One region of the Cytobacillus dafuensis genome, then DNA from elsewhere that is predicted to be linked to it. Evidence: predicted binding sites of a transcription regulator. Region 1 holds the regulator's gene; each other region holds the start of a gene.
What was found. Region 1 encodes Rex, which represses fermentation and respiration genes when NADH is low (regulators of the CRP and FNR family bind a similar motif). Its sites were predicted from a motif close to TTGTGAAATATTTCACAA; they were not measured.

Region 1 (4,219 bases):
CCTGATTTGCCATTGCTTCAGGCTCAGACATTCTCTCTTCAAGCCTGCGTAAATTCTTCTCGAGCTTTTGCAAATGATCGAATACAGTTAGCATTTCGTCCCAAATCGAACGCTCGGATTCAAGGCCTGTATTTTGTGCTAGATAGCCAATTTCTACTTCCTTTGGCTTGATAATATCTCCAGAATCATGGGACATTTGACCAGCAATAATTTTTAAAAGTGTGGATTTACCGGCTCCATTGCGTCCAACAAGGGCAATTCTGTCGCGAGTTTGTACTTCAAGCTTTATATTCGATAAAATAACTTCGGCACCGAAGTTTTTTATTAATTGATTGACTTGTAATAAAATCATTTTTTTTCACCTCTATGTTATAGAGATAGTGTAACCCATTCATATATGATGGGCAATAAAGGAGTGTTTGTGTGAGAAGCACTCTCTTAAAATTTTTTATTTACTGTGTGGTTATCGCAGATTAACGGGCAGTAAGACCCCCATTTCAAGGATTCGCGTATGCAAAGAAGAGTAAGTGGGGGATCAACTGCCCGTAAATGCCCGATTGGTTCAACTAACCATCAGTGGGGGATGAAGGCCGACTAAGAACGCCACGTCCTGTGGTAACGTCGGCACTAGCACGTCCTGTGCGTCGAAAAACCCCCACTGATGGAAGTTTCACTTTATTTAAACATATAATTTCTCTATAATAGTCGTGTTAGTAAGGATTTCCTAATCAAATCTTATTTGTGAAAAGCCTTACAATGTTTACACATTTGGATAAAAATAGTGTATGATTTGATTGTGAGGTGTTATTATGACTGAGTTTACACATTTTAATCAAGAAGGCAGAGCAAAAATGGTCGATGTTAGTGATAAGCCGGAAACGGTTCGTACGGCGATTGCTCACTCAAGTATTACAGTTAATAAAGAAATATATGAAAATATTGCTTCGAATAAAATGAAAAAAGGCGATGTACTTGCGGTTGCCCAGGTTGCGGGTGTAATGGCTTGCAAGAAAACGTGGGAAATCATCCCTATGTGCCATCCGATTCCACTAACTGGAGTGGATATTTCATTCTCATGGAAGATTGTACAAGATGAGTACATACTTTTTATTACTGCTACTGTCAAAACAAAGGGTAACACAGGTGTAGAGATGGAAGCGCTAACAGCTGCATCTGTATGTGCGCTTACCGTATATGATATGTGTAAAGCGGTTGATAAAGGGATGGTTATCGGTAAAACGTATTTAGTTGAAAAAACTGGTGGTAAGAATGGAGATTTTAAGCGAGAGATTGAATAGTTAGAATTTGGAGAGGAGATACATATATGGCAAGTGAATCAATGAAAATTCCACAAGCAACTGCAAAACGTCTCCCTTTATATTATCGTTTTCTTAAAAATTTGCATGCTTCTGGAAAGCAGAGGGTATCATCGGCAGAATTAAGTGATGCTGTAAAGGTTGATTCTGCAACGATAAGAAGGGACTTCTCTTATTTCGGAGCTTTAGGGAAAAAGGGGTATGGGTATAACGTCAATTACTTGCTCTCTTTTTTTCGGAAAACTTTGGATCAGGATGAACTGATAAAGGTAGCCCTTATAGGGGTTGGTAATTTAGGGACTGCGTTCTTGAATTATAATTTTCTTAAAAACAATAATACGAAAATTGAAGTTGCTTTTGATGTGGACGAGGGGAAGGTTGGAACCCATATTAGTGATGTCCCTATTTTTCATATGAATGATCTTGAAAAAGTCATCCAAGATCAACAGATTCAAGTAGTCATATTAACTGTTCCTGCTCCAGCAGCCCAATCAATTGCGGACAGAATTGCTCAAAGCCATGTGAAGGGCATTTTGAATTTTACACCAGCCCGGCTTTCGGTTCCACCTACAATTAGAATTCACCATATCGATTTAGCAGTCGAGCTTCAATCACTTATCTACTTTTTAAAGCATTATCCAGCAGAAAATGATTAATGCTTTCTAGAATCTAAGGCTGTAGCAATCATAATCCATATCCTAACCAAAAGAAATGAGCCTCCACGAAGGCTCATTTTTTTGGTTGACTATTTTTTATTTTAAAGTGAAACGCAACCAATCGTAAGCCTGTACCTAAGTCCATGGTTGCTATAATAATGAATAGATAGGTAAACATTCCCCAGGTTTGTTCATTTTGAGTATTCTGGATTGCCATTAGGGTAAAGAGGATTCCAAGAATGATATAGATAATGCCTGAAAACAATGGTGTCCTTTTCATAAAAATCCTCCAATAAAGCTTTGAATTTTTTCCATATCCTTAAGCCAGTTTTCAATATTGTCTTTGTTTAGCTGCAGGATGACGACGAATGTATTCATTGCCACATGGGCAAAAATCGGTACGATGATGCGCTTTGTTTTGACATAGAGAAAGGCAAATGTAAAACCCATTGCAGAATATAAAAGGATATGTTCGATTTCGGCATGGGCAAGCGCGAAAATAACAGAGCTAATTAAAGCTGCCAGAAAAAAGTTCATTCTCTTGTGGAGCGAACCGAAAAGGATTTTTCGAAAAACAATTTCCTCTAAGATGGGACCGATCACAGAGCTGACAATGATGATGATAGGTGAAGCTTGAATAAGCTGCATAATTTGCTGTGTGTTTTCAGAGCCCATTTCAATTCCAATTAAGCTCTCAATATTGGCTGCAATCGTTTGTGCGAAAAAAGCAAGGAAAACACCGCCAATGGCCCACGTAATAGAAGAAGCAGCAGAAGCTGAATTCCTCATTAAAGTGTGATCTTTCATTTCTTTTCGCAGCAATACTAAAGTGATGATTAATGTAATGGTAAAGCTGATCACAATCCATGAAGTTACCGAGATAATCTCCATTTCCTGCATACTTTTTCCTAAAAGGGTTCCGATATAAGCAACGAGCGGAACTCCAATGACGCCTGATAATTGCATGGTTATATAAACAATGAGAATGATCCAGTATTCTTTTTTCACCAATTTATCTCCTTATTAATAGTGTACACTAAACTACATTTTACTCATAAAAAGGTACATGTTTCAAATAGTACACTCAAAATGAATTTTTGAATCTAAACTTAACTATCGGTGAGGACATATAATTTTTTTTTGAAAAAATTGAGCTTCACTCTTGCAAATAGATAGGAGATTCTTTAATATATTAATTGTGTTAGCACTCAAGGTTAGAGAGTGCTAATAAAATAAATTACATATTTATTGAGGAGGTTGTTTCACTTGTTAAAGCCACTAGGTGATCGAATTATTATCGAGCTTGTTGAAACTGAAGAAAAAACTGCAAGCGGCATCGTTTTGCCGGACACTGCTAAAGAAAAGCCTCAAGAAGGCAATGTTGTTGCTGTAGGAACTGGCCGCGTTCTTGAGAACGGTGAGCGTGTAGCCCTTGAAGTTGCTGAAGGCGACCGTATTATCTTCTCAAAATATGCTGGTACTGAAGTGAAGTACGAAGGCAAAGAATATTTAATTTTACGCGAAAACGACATTCTTGCTGTTATCGGCTAATACCCGCACAGCTTATACATTTTAAGAAAAATTACTTTAAATATTTTGAGGAGGTTTTTATTCATGGCAAAAGAGATTAAGTTTAGTGAAGATGCTCGCCGCGCAATGCTCCGCGGTGTTGACGCTCTTGCAGATGCAGTAAAAGTAACTCTTGGACCAAAAGGACGCAACGTGGTTCTTGAGAAGAAATTTGGTTCTCCATTAATTACAAATGATGGTGTAACAATTGCGAAAGAAATCGAATTAGAAGATGCTTTCGAAAACATGGGTGCAAAGCTTGTTGCTGAAGTTGCTAGCAAAACAAATGATGTTGCTGGTGATGGTACAACAACTGCAACAGTTCTTGCTCAAGCTATGATCCGTGAAGGTCTTAAAAACGTAACAGCTGGCGCAAACCCAATGGGTATCCGTAAAGGTATCGAAAAAGCGGTTGCTACTGCTGTTGAAGAGTTAAAAACAATTTCTAAACCAATCGAAGGCAAAGAGTCAATCGCACAGGTTGCTTCTATTTCTTCTGATGATAAAGAAGTTGGCGAACTAATCGCTGAAGCTATGGAGCGCGTTGGTAACGACGGAGTTATCACAATCGAAGAGTCTAAAGGCTTCACTACTGAGCTTGATGTAGTAGAAGGTATGCAATTCGACCGTGGATATGCTTCTCCATACATGGTAACTGATTCTGATAAGATGGAAGCA
Region 2 (4,219 bases), 1.1 Mb from region 1:
ATGTGAAAATTTGTCCATTTGCAGATAATCTAGAGCGGGTGCAGCTTGAGCAGAATGATTCCGATACAGAAGGGATAAATCCAACATCAATATTCGTTCCTTCATAGCGATAACGCTTTGCAACTTCCCCAAAGTAGTCTGGTTCAACTGGATCCAATAAATAATGTTTTTTAAGTAGCTCAAATATTTCTTTTTTGGTTATAACATCATCCATTTTCCAGCCATTGGTGCTGCCGACATCCATGAATTCTATAAATCGAAGCTGAATTCCTTTTTCCTTACAAAAGTTAGCCATTGGAACTATTTCAGAATCGTTTAAGCCTTTTTTTACAACCATATTGATTTTTACACCAAGGCCTGCTTCCTGAGCCGCTTGGATGCCATCTAGAACAGCTTGAACTCCCACATTTCTTCCGTTAATTTTGCCAAATAATTCACTATTTAAGGAATCCAGACTAACATTTACTCGTAATAAACCAGCTTCCTTCAATTCTTTAGCATACCTTGGCAGTAATACTCCATTGGTTGTTAGGCCGATATCTTGTAAGCCTTGAATATTAGAAAGCTTTTTGACTAAAATCGGCAAATCCTTCCTGAGCAAAGGCTCTCCGCCTGTAAGCCTAATCTTTTCTACGCCAAGATCTACAAATATTTTGGCAAGCCGTTCAATTTCCTCATAAGTTAATAATTCACTTTTCGGTAAGAAAGCAAAATCTGGTCCAAATTTATCTGCAGGCATACAATAGGTACAGCGAAAATTACAGCGATCAATAACAGAAATTCGTAAATCTCTTAGAGGTCTATTTAATTTGTCTTTGATGATTAATTTTTTCATAATATCAACTCCAATAAAGAGTGATCTCTTTTTCAATATTGTAGCATATGTTGCCATTAAAAATGGTATTATTCACATATTGTTCTTAATCGGTTCATCGTGGTACTGTTTTTACGATGTTGCTTTCTTTCTTAATGCTCTAGGAATATAGACACAGAATGGCTCACTTTCCATGTAATCCCCCGTCATAGCATAGGCACGAGAGCGTGAACCTCCACAAACATACCTAAATTCACAAACTCCACATTTCCCTTTATATTTATCCGGATTTCTTAAATCTCTAAAGATCGGGGAATCTCGATAGATTTCAGCTAATGATTGTTCTCTTATATTGCCTGCTTTTACAGGAAGTAAGCCGCTCGGATATACGTCGCCAATATGGGAGATAAAGACGAAGCCATTGCCATCATTAACCCCTTTTGGTGCTCTTCCAAGCCCATCAATCGATCCTGTCAAGCCTTGTTGAGTTAATGCATCCAAATATTGAATATCTTCGTTATTGCCCTTTGCTTCTTTCATTTTGTGCTGAATAACTACACGGCGATAATGCTGTGCAGCTGTTGTTTTAATATCAAAGGAAACTCTTTTGCTTAAATCATACAGCCATGTGAAGACTCTTTCATGTTCAACTGGTGTAATCATATCACTTTCTTGTCCTCTGCCTGTAGGTACTAGAAAAAAGACACTCCACAGAACACACTTTAAATCTTCAACAACCTTCGCCATTTCATCAAGACAATCAATATTATAACGGGAAATGACCGTATTAATCTGGATTGGAATTTCTAGTTCATGCAAATATTTAATTCTTTCCATTGTTAAATCAAAGGAACCCGCAGTCCCCCGAAAATGGTCGTGAATTTCAGCAGTAGGCCCATCAAGACTAAAAGCCCAGCGGGAAAGCCCCACTTCCTTCGCTTTTTCAATCGCTCCCTTCGTTACATTAGGTGTTGCACTCGGGGTCATTGATACACGAACACCCTTTTCAACGGCATATTTGGCTATGTCGAAAACATCCTCACGCATTAAAGGATCACCACCGGTAAAAACAAGCATAGGGCTATTCATTTCATAAATTTGATCAATTAATGACTTCCCTTCGTCAAATGATAGTTCTCGTGGATCTCTTTTATATTGAGCTTCTGCACGGCAATGCAAGCATTTCAATTGGCATGCTCTTGTTAATTCCCAAATTACTATAAAAGGGTCTTTATTAAAATCACGATTAAAGGGCATTATATATCCTCCTTTTGATTCCTCCGATACCATTCAAAAAACGAAAAGCGAATATAACAATCATCTTTGCTGCAATTGTATTATATGGGAAATGACAAATGAAATAAGTGAAGAATCTCACATGTATGATAGATGATATTGCTAGGGGGAAAAAGAAAAAAATAGCAGGAGCATATTGCTCCTACTATTTATGATATCGTTATTATCTCGTATTTAGATGCTAAATCAATAAAATGCGGCATTCCACTAATTTTTCCTGCGACTAATTTGTCTTCAATTTCATAATAATCAACACAAGTTTTGCAGGCAAACACTTCAACACCTTTTTCTTCAAGCTCTTTAAGGTGAAGCGAAACAAAAGAATCCTCAGTTAAGGTAAATACTCCTCTATTCATGCAAAAAATAGCGGCAGGAAGCTCTTCCCTTTGTTTTAACAATGTAAAAAAGGTTTCAAGGACTCCTTCTCCAAGCTCCTTTTCTCCTTTGCCGAGTTGATCAGAGCTGACTAAAATCACTTTATTTTTCATTAAATTTCACCTCTTAACGAATTCCTAAAGCAATTTTTGCATAACGAGACATTCTTTCTTTCGACCATGGAGGATTCCAAACAATATTTACTTCTGTTTCCTTTACTTCCGGTATATCTGAAAGAGCAGTTTTTACATTATCCACAATCGTCCCTGCTAGCGGGCAGCCCATTGAAGTTAAAGTCATATCAACTGTTGTCTTCCCATCATCATCCATTTTAACATCGTATACTAATCCAAGATTTACGATATCTATACCTAATTCAGGGTCAACAACAAGCTCAAGAGCACCCATAATATTATCTTTTACTTCTTGATCCATGCTTTCAACACTCCTTTTTCTACATAATGTTATCATATCAAATTTGTATAGGATTATGAATGATAGAAACCGTATAAAGTGAAACTTCCATCAGTGGGGGTTTTTCGACGCACAGGACGTGCTAGTGCCGACGTTGTCACAGGACGTGGCGTTCTTAGTCGGCCTTCATCCCCCACTGATGGTTAGTTGCGGCCCACAGGTAGTGGGTCACGCAGACGTTGCCACACGATGTGGCGCTTTTAGTCTGTGTTCATTTTACGGGCATTTACGGGCAGTTGATCCCCCACTTACTCTTCTTTGCATACGCGAATCCTTGAAGTGGGGGTCTTACTGCCCGTTAATCTGCGATAAACTTATGACAATATCATAAAGCTTATAAGTATGTTTCAAACCATTCAATTGTCCTCATTACCCCCTCTGTACTGACTTTATGACCGGCGTTTTCTTCAGAAATAAAATTTAGACGTTCAGGCTGCTCTTGATATAAAGGTCTTATGGACTCATAAAAATGATAGGTAGGAGAATATGGTACGACTGAATCCTGCTTACCATGCCAAAAAAGCAAAGGCCTATTTCCAAGCTTTTGAGGCTGCAAGCTTAAATCAAGCTCCCTAAGCTTACTCATTAATTGAGACATTTCCACTTCTGAGACTGGAATTTTAATCCCTTTCTTTTTCATTTCATTTATTTGAAGGTCAGCAAATTTTTCATAGTACGGCATCGCCATTAAGCTTGTAGCAGCTTTAATCCAAGGGTATTTTGTCAATGCACCTAATGTAATAATTCCTCCCATTGAAGTTCCTACAACCCCTATCCTAGAAGGATCTATTAATTTTTGCTCTTCAAATTTTTGCTTTAAAATTTCTAGTTCATCAATGGTTCGAAGTACAATTTCCCAAAAGTGGAAATTCAACTCATTACTAGAAAGTCCAGAGCTTCTTTCTCCATGGTAAAGTGCTTCTGGAAGTATCACCCTAAATCCTTTTTCTGCTAGTAAATAAGCATAGTGTAAATTAAATTCCTTTCTGCTTGTATAGCCATGTATAAAAATAATGAATGGCAGCTTTTCTTCCCATCTATTTTTATCCGCTATATGCAAAACAGGTATTTCTTTTATTTTTTCATGTTCAACAGTGATCACTTTAAAGCCTCCTAATATTAAGCAAATCTATAAATTATGTTAAAATTGAATAACATAGTAAGTTTTTTTACAAAACGAATGTATATTTGTTAACATAGTGGTAATGATACAATCTCTTGTTTCGCCAAATTCCTTTGGGTATGCGATAATGACTCATT
Region 3 (4,219 bases), 2.5 Mb from region 1:
CGTAATCCCCCTTTTTTGTAATGCATCTTTTAGAGTGGGATGTAAATTTATTGGAAGGTCTGTAGTATTTGCCTCTTTTTCATCAATTGTGTGCCAATGAACTATATTATGTTTAAAAGGATCTGATTCTTTCATTTCCTTCATGATTTCATTTAAGTTTTTCCGTACTTTCATACTATTCACCTCATACTACTATTCTAGCGAATAAACGTTCGTTGTAAAAGAGGGAGCCTCTATTCTTTTTCTTCATAGAACATTCATATTCTTACAGTATAAAAACACTTCTTTTAAATGTCTTTTTTGTTACAATGTTAGCAACAATGGTTTTACCATCAGAGGTGAAAAGATGTTTAATTTAGAAATAAAAAAAGTACTGTCGCAATTCACTCTTTTTCGAGACTTAAGTGATTCAGAAATGGAAAAAATTATTGAAATCTCTATCTCTAGGGAATGGAAGAAGGGCAGTCATGTCTTTATGCAGGATGATCCACTTGAAAATGTATATTTTATACAAAGTGGACGGATAAAGATTTATAAAAGTGATATTAATGGGAGAGAGCAAATCGTAGCAATATTGAAAAGTGGCGAGATGTTTCCACATGTCGGCTTTTTTCGTAAAGGCGGGTATCCTGCTTTTTCTGAAGTACTAGAAAATTCAATACTAGTCGTTGTCCCTATTGATCTATTTGAAAAAGTATTAATTGAAAATCCTGAGCTTTGTATTAAAGTATTTAAAGTACTTGGAGAAAAAATCGTTGATTTACAAGAAAGATTGGAGTCGCAAATCCTTAATAATACGTATGAACAAATTATTAAACTACTTGTCCGTTTGGCAAAAATTCATGGGGAAGAAATGGATGAAGGATTGTATCTTTTAAAAACTGAATTCACGAATAAGGACCTTGCCAATATGATTGGAACGACGAGAGAAACCGTGAGTAGAACATTAACAAAGCTAAAAAAAGACCATTTAATTGAAACTGACTCAGCAGGGAATATTATTATTGATCCTGACCGGCTGTTGGAAGAAATTTTTTAGTAAAAAAGAGAAGAACCCCTTTGACAATCTAAGGGTCTTCTCTTTTTAGATAAGAATTATAAATTTTTCGAGATTGGGATCTATACTAATTGCAGCATTTCTTGCATATCTTCTTGAGCTGTGCCAATTAGTTTTAGATTAAATGTTTCTTGAAGGACATTTAATACTCCCTCTGAAATAAATTCTGGCGCTTTTGGTCCGATACGAATATCTTGGATTCCTAAGCTAAACAATCCTAAAAGGATGGCAACTGCCTTCTGTTCGAACCATGAAAGCACGATACTTACTGGCAGCTCATTAATTTCACATTCAAAAGCCTCTGCCAATGCTTTTGCAATTTTTACAGTAGATCCGGAATTATTGCATTGGCCTAAATCAATATATCTTGGGATATTTGTACCAGGTACGACCCCATAGTCAACATCATTAAAACGGAACTTCCCACAAGATGTTGTTAAAATAACTGTTTCTGGCGGTAAGGATGTAGCTAATTCACGATAGTATTCTCCTCCCTTGCCTGGCGCATCACAGCCTGCAATAACGAAAAACCTTTTAATCTTTCCTTCTTTAACAGCTGAAACGACCTCAGGAGCAAGACCTAATACAGTTTCATGATGGAAGCCTGTCAATAAAGTTTCATCGGATTCAATATTTGCTTCAGGCAATTCTAATGCTCGACTAATTAATGGGCTAAAATCATCATTTTCGATTTTCAAAACATTTTCAAGACCTGCCACTTCATAGGAGAACATGCGGTCAGCATATGTACCTTTAATTGGCATAACACAGTTCGTTGTTGCCAAAATCGCTCCTGGGAATTTTTCAAATAAGCGTCGTTGGTCATACCAAGCTTTACCGATATTCCCTTTCAAATGAGGATATTTTTTCAATTCTGGATAGCCATGTGCTGGAAGCATTTCCGAGTGGGTATAAATATTGATACCTTTTCCTTCTGTTTGCTTTAATAGCTCTTGAAGTGCAAATAAATTATGCCCTGTAACAATAATACATTTACCTTCAATTTTATTTTGTGAAACACGGATCGGTTCTGGAATACCAAGTCTTTTTGTATGGGCTTCATCAAGAATTTCCATTACTCTAACAGCAGAACGTCCGACCTTCATCGCCATTTCTATATGTTCCTGAACATTAAAGTTAGAATTAGTTAATGTTAAATAAAGGGCCTCATGTGTTGTAGCATCGACAAATGGATCTGTATATCCCAACTGATTCGCATGTGTACGATAAGCGGCAATACCCTTCAACCCAAAAATTATTGTATCCTGTAAGCTTGCGATTGTTTCATCTTTTCCACAAACACCGATTACTTTACATCCCCCAGTTGGCGTCTGCTCACATTGGTAACAAAACATGAAAAATTCCTCCTCATTAATTACTTGAACAGACTTTAGCATACAGTTTAGTAGGCACTTACAGTGTGACGCAGATCACATTTTTTCTTTTGTCAAGAAGTGTTCAATATTGGAAAAACATGAAATAAATTTTTAGAAAAACTTGACGTTCACCAAGTCCTTTTTGGTGAATGCCTTAGCAGATATTTAATTGAATACACACTTTACTTTAGTACGTTAATAAACTTAAACTTCCTATTAGCTAATGAAAACTCGCCGATTGGCGAGCCTTGGAAAGGCGAAGACAGAGGAGTAGTTACACTTTCGCGCTCATACATGCCACGTCCTCTCAAAAGCTTCTCTTTTGATCGTGCGATGTATCTCTGACGAAGCTCTCCATGTCCTGTGGCATTCGCCCGACTAGGACATCCTCGCAAAAGCTATCGCTTTTCCTTCGTGCGATGTGAATGCTATCGAAGCCTTCCTTGTCCTTTCCATCGTTCTTAATTCCTAAAATTGGAATTGTGTCGGATTATCTTCTGCACTGGCGATTTATAATTTCTTAACGTGGAACAAATGCCTAATTATTTTCATAGAATATGGTGGCTGTGCCATATTTATTTCATGAATGGAGATGAAAATATGAGTGATCAAGGAAGAAAGGAAAAAAATGAACCGTTTGGCGAAATAATGAAATCAATGAATCAATTTTTCCACGAGAAGCCTGTTAAGGGTTTTTTACAAACGATGGATGATTTTTTTAAAAACCCCTCCCCATTTCATTCATCATTTCATATTGATGTACATGAAACCGCAGGTGAGCATATTATTACTGCAGAACTTCCTGGGGTAAAGCGTGAACAAATTCAACTAGATGTGCTGGATAATTATATAACTATTACTATTAATTCAAATGAATTATTTACTGAAGAGGATGAAAATCAGAAATTCGTTAAACGGCGGCAATCTATGCATAGATCAAGTAGAACCATCCCTCTTCCGCAACCCATTAATGAAAGAAAAGTAAAAGCGACTTATCAGAATGGTCTTTTACAAATACGTATTCCGAAACAGGTAGGAAAAAAAATCATAATCGATGAAATCAAATAAAAAACAAGCAGCGATAAACTGCTTGTTTCTTTATTAGCTAACATTTAAAAGTCTGCTGAAAAATAGCATTAGAAAAATTAGTATTCGACAGATGTCCTTGCAATCCGAAGTTACTCTAATGATGTATCAAGCCAACGATTAAAATAACCTGAAGGAACACTGAAATAATCTTTTGTAAACCTTATGAACTCATTCGTATCTACTTCTTTGTATTGAAAATGATGATAATAGTCTGAAAGAAATTGCATGCTAACCTCTTTGACATCTTCTCCTTTCATTCTATATTTGTCCTTCATCATCTTCAATAATTCAACGGCAGGCTGACCATATATAAATCCAGTGTTCTTCATTTTATCTAACGGAATATTAGAATATTGTCTCCCTAGTGGAGGTTCTGACGATGCGATTCTTTCTATACGGCGATACGGAATACTAAAAGCATGTCTTTCGGTTTGATTTTTACCAGCATAAAAATACATCGAGGTTGCAAATTCAGTCATCCCTTCATCAACCCAAGCTTGATTATACTGATCATTTGCAACAACACCATAAAAATATTGATGGGCTATTTCATGTACAATTGCGTTTCGATAGAAATAAGTATCCTCAATATATGGGTTAATCGTGACAACTCCAGAGTATTCCATAAACAGACCATTATCTAGAATAATATCTAATTGTTTATGAGGGTACTTTCCTATGTTATCCTGATAAAACG
Region 4 (4,219 bases), 1.3 Mb from region 1:
AATTCCATCCTTTTCACCTAAAACATAACTTTGAAGAGATTCACCTTGTGGAACTCCTTCTGGCATATGGCTTTCATCATGGCCAACACAAAACTTATCCAAAAACTCCTTATTGTGTAAGTTTTCCGTAAGAATGACATATGTCATAGCATCCATCAAAGCATTATCAGTTGTAGGCCGAATCGGGAACCACTCATCTGCCAATGCAACAGCGGAATCGGATTGACGAGGATCCACTACATAAATTTTCGCCCCTGCCTCTTTTGCTTTCTGTAAATAGAAATTAGTTGGTGATCCGAAAATCGTTTCTGCTGGATTAAATCCCCATAAAATAATTAATTGTGAATTCACTAATGAATCCAAGCTGCTTCCAGTATTTCCAGTTCCAAAGGTATACGGTGTGGCATTTGAAGTTTGAGCTGTACTATAGGTGTTGAAATAGCCAAGGTAACCGCCTGTCATTCCCATTAATTTATTAAACATCATACGGCCACTAGCGATTCCTCCCCAGTTTCCGGAACCATAATTACTATAAAGGGCTGATCGACCATATTTTTTTGTAATTCTTTCTGTTTCTTTATAAATGGTTTCAATCGCTTCATCCCAAGTTATTCTTTCAAACTCCCCTTCACCTCGTTTACCAACCCTTTTCATTGGATATTTTAAGCGGTCAGGATGATATACGAATTGACGATAACTACGGCCACGTAAGCAAGCACGAATTTGAGGGCAGCTAAGAGAATCTTCGCTAGCATTATCTGTTGAAATACGAACAATCGTACCATCTTTAACGTGTGCTTTAACTAAGCAACGGCCCCCACAGTTCAATGTTCCACATGTAGGAATGACTACCTCTTCTTCAACACTTTCGGCAGCGCTTACATTTTCGGATAGTTTTTTCGTAGCATATACTCCTCCTAACATAGTTGGAGCTGTAGCTGCACCGGTCCATTTTAAAAATGTTCTGCGTGGCATTGTTTGATTTGCAATCTTTTTGAACAAATTCTCACTCATTGCCTAATACCTCCTTAATCCCGCTCATATATTGATAATCTTGCTTGATAAATTCTCTTAAGAATTGAGCTAAACCCTTATAAAAGGCACTAGTAGTAAAAGAAAGAATATCTTCTGTAAAGGGTTCTGCCCATTTAACTAAATGATCATCTAAAAGCAGAAATTGATAATGTAATGCCCTACTAAACTCTTTCTCATTCTCTTCGTTTATAGACTTTAGTGATTTGTCGATTAGATGACTCATAAATTCTAATTCAAGAGAAATATGATCCTCAGGCTCTTTATTTTCCTCCTCATAATTGAGATTGAATATCTTTAGTTTTTCTCTCATCTTAAGGGTTGGTTCTCCAAAAAGCAGTCTTTCTCTCGTTCGGTAAACAGACTCCCAAGGTGGAGCAGGAATATGTTCAGGTCCGAAAAATAACCGTAAAAAGTTCTCCTTTTCCTTTTCAAAAATCTCTTCCACTTTCTGTGAAGATAACTCTGAAAAGAAAAGACGAAAGTGCTCATCTGAAATGATAGACTTAAAGGATAATTGCTCTTTCCATATGTTCAGTACCTCTTTCAATATTGGATTGCTGAATGCTGTACAGAGGAATTCATATTGAGACTTCCTGTCCTTCATCATCGATATGAGATTACTATTTTCTGAATGCTCCATCCGCGTCACCACTTTCTATTGCAAGATAGTTTTTCCCTCCTAAACCAATTCATGTGAAATTTTTCACATAATAAAATAAAAAAAACATGGTTCATAGAACCTTTCTAAGAGAATCTCCTCCTCTAACTCCATTCTAAATAAAGATGTGCACAATATGGAGTGTGGATTCATACATACCTATATAGCTACTTTTGTGATTGTGTAACAGTTATTTTGATGGGGTTTAGGAATGATGGTGACTGATTTTTGAAAGATTAGATTCATTCCAACTTAATTTCAAATATTAGGAGTTAACTATTCTCAATTGCTGGCAAAAAAAACAGCTTAGAATCATTTTTCTAAGCCAGGTTTTCTTATAATATTTGATTAAGTGTGGACAAAGGAGTATATTCCTACCGCAATGGTTAAAATTAATAAATCATTTATATCTTGCAGCTGCAATCCCGTTATGTCTTCTATTTTTTTTAAACGATTACGTAACGTATTCGGATGAACGTATAATGTTTCAGATACTTCACTGATTTTCCCTTGGTGCTGAATATAAGCCTGCAATGTTTTTATATACTCTGTTCCATTTTCTCGATCTCCTTCAATTAAAGTCGATAAGTACTCTAGACTGAAATCATAAAGAAGTTCGTGCTGAATATGAATAAGTAGACGAAAAATCCCTAAATTATTTATATGAAAAATATTTTTATTATTTTCAAACCAACTTTGACCAAATTGTAAAGCTAGTTTTGCTTCTTGATAGCTTTTATTTAAGTTAATCGTATCTTGATACCATTTTCCAATGCCAATCTTAAATCGAATATTAGACCATTTGCTAGATAGTGATTTCTCTATATGGCTAATGGTCTCTACCACATAGTTTTTCCTCTCGCTGTTGATCCGTTCTTCTGCATCTTCGAGTAAGAGGATGATTTGATCTTGAAACGGAAAAACAATGATCGTTTCCTTCATAGTAGCTGCTTCAGCCTCTAAAAATAAGATTATCTCCTCTAGCCAATTCATATTTGTCATGAATTCATCCGAGAGTTCAATATTTAATATTAGTAAATGGTGAGGCTTTTCCAAGTTCCATCCCCATGTTTTTCCTTGTTTAATCATCACCTTCTTTGACTCAAATTTATGAAAAAGAAGGTCGTAAATAAAATGCTCTTTAAATATTTCTTGCTGCTCTTCAAAAATCCCTTGAGTTTGTAACGAAAGTGCCGTTAAACCTACTAATTTATCGACCATCCTTTTTTGCCAGCTTAATAATTGAGCGGAGGCTAATAAACTATGATTCATAAATTCAGATATTTGTATCGTGTACACTTGAAAGGAGCCCTCTACATCCGTATTCAAATTTGAATATTCCCCATTTTTCAGTTTCCGGCGATGAATATTGAACCATCGATTCGCCTCTTGCAATTCTTCTTTCTCCCCAGTTTGCCATAGTATCTGTTCATTCTGATCAAAGTATAGTAAAGGTGTATTTAGTCCCTTGGACAACTCCGAAGCTAAGCTAATAAATCCTTTTTCCATAAAACCTTGTAGTTCGATACTCAATTGACTATATGGGTATAGAAATTCATTTGTTTGCTGAAACACGTGTATTAATGAGTGGTCAGGCACTTGAATAATTGGTAACTGACATTCTAGAAAATGAGTAAATACCTCTTCTTGAATAATGATAGGGTCAGGATGACATAGAACCATTCCTATAAGATTCGGGTCTTGAATCAATCGAATCGTTATTTCCGTTTCATTAAGCTTTTTCCACTCGTCATAATTTTTGAGGATTATTAATGTTGGTCTTTCAAGCAATTGTCCAGGTATGTTATCAAGGATCGTTTCATAATGAACCAGCTCCTTTGGCAATGACGTAATATAAGTTAGTTGAGACAACGGAATATAGATTAATAAGTCCTGTAAAGAATTTTTCATATCGGATTGCATCCTTCTCGTAAAAAAATCTGTCCCTTTTGTTTTTCAAAAATAAATATGGAAGGGTTCGTATATTTGACAATGGGAATATTCAAGTTATTAAGAGTGTAAGATTTAATATTATTTGTATTTACCTTTATCATACTCAGGGCTCCTGTAAGACAGTTTTCTATACAGACAGGCTTTAAGCCTTTATCAATTCGTTCTACACAAAAATTGCATTTATCTGCCCTATTTGTTTTTGGATTTAATTTCAGAGCATGAAACGGACAAGCCTTCATACATCTTTTACACGATTTACAATTCGTTGAATTATGTATAACGATTCCATCTTGGCGCTTTTGAAAATTATTCTCCGGACAAATCAAGACACACACTGGATTTCTGCAATGATTACAGGAGATAGATAAGTGAACGTTTGTTTCAGATAACTCTGTATCATATGAGATCACCTTTCTTCGATATACTCCATTAAGGGCATTATATTCATTGCAGGCCATCTCACAGCTTTTACAATTAATACATTTATTAAGATCAATGTAAAACATCCATTGAGAGGTCATAGATAGACTCCTCCTCCCAGCTATAATAAACTATTATTAAATAATATTTTAT

Region 2: FSZ17_RS08065 (TIGR04053 family radical SAM/SPASM domain-containing protein) is a predicted target of Rex. The motif match lies at 2,177-2,194, and genes of this name have one in related genera.
Region 3: hcp (hydroxylamine reductase) is a predicted target of Rex. The motif match lies at 2,476-2,493, and genes of this name have one in related genera.
Region 4: FSZ17_RS20560 (TorD/DmsD family molecular chaperone) is a predicted target of Rex. The motif match lies at 1,727-1,744, and genes of this name have one in related genera.

The regions. Positions count from the first base shown of each region.
Region 1 is NZ_CP042593.1:637,512-641,730, forward strand. Features, by position in the region: gene FSZ17_RS03340 (ABC-F family ATP-binding cassette domain-containing protein) at 1-352, opposite strand, end outside; gene moaC (cyclic pyranopterin monophosphate synthase MoaC) at 810-1,298, shown strand; gene FSZ17_RS03350 (redox-sensing transcriptional repressor Rex) at 1,325-1,972, shown strand; gene FSZ17_RS03355 (YdiK family protein) at 2,046-2,252, opposite strand; gene FSZ17_RS03360 (CPBP family intramembrane glutamic endopeptidase) at 2,249-2,980, opposite strand; gene groES (co-chaperone GroES) at 3,239-3,523, shown strand; gene groL (chaperonin GroEL) at 3,587-4,219, shown strand, end outside.
Region 2 is NZ_CP042593.1:1,700,125-1,704,343, reverse strand. Features, by position in the region: gene moaA (GTP 3',8-cyclase MoaA) at 1-835, opposite strand, end outside; gene FSZ17_RS08065 (TIGR04053 family radical SAM/SPASM domain-containing protein) at 947-2,071, opposite strand; gene FSZ17_RS08060 (DsrE family protein) at 2,260-2,598, opposite strand; gene FSZ17_RS08055 (metal-sulfur cluster assembly factor) at 2,612-2,920, opposite strand; gene FSZ17_RS08050 (alpha/beta fold hydrolase) at 3,294-4,061, opposite strand.
Region 3 is NZ_CP042593.1:3,101,728-3,105,946, forward strand. Features, by position in the region: gene FSZ17_RS14715 (DEAD/DEAH box helicase) at 1-174, opposite strand, end outside; gene FSZ17_RS14720 (Crp/Fnr family transcriptional regulator) at 347-1,039, shown strand; gene hcp (hydroxylamine reductase) at 1,120-2,412, opposite strand; gene FSZ17_RS14730 (Hsp20/alpha crystallin family protein) at 3,034-3,501, shown strand; gene FSZ17_RS14735 (ABC transporter permease subunit) at 3,612-4,219, opposite strand, start outside.
Region 4 is NZ_CP042593.1:4,303,476-4,307,694, forward strand. Features, by position in the region: gene FSZ17_RS20555 (DMSO/selenate family reductase complex A subunit) at 1-1,014, opposite strand, end outside; gene FSZ17_RS20560 (TorD/DmsD family molecular chaperone) at 1,007-1,675, opposite strand; gene FSZ17_RS20565 (PucR family transcriptional regulator) at 2,042-3,604, opposite strand; gene FSZ17_RS24145 (4Fe-4S dicluster domain-containing protein) at 3,601-4,167, opposite strand.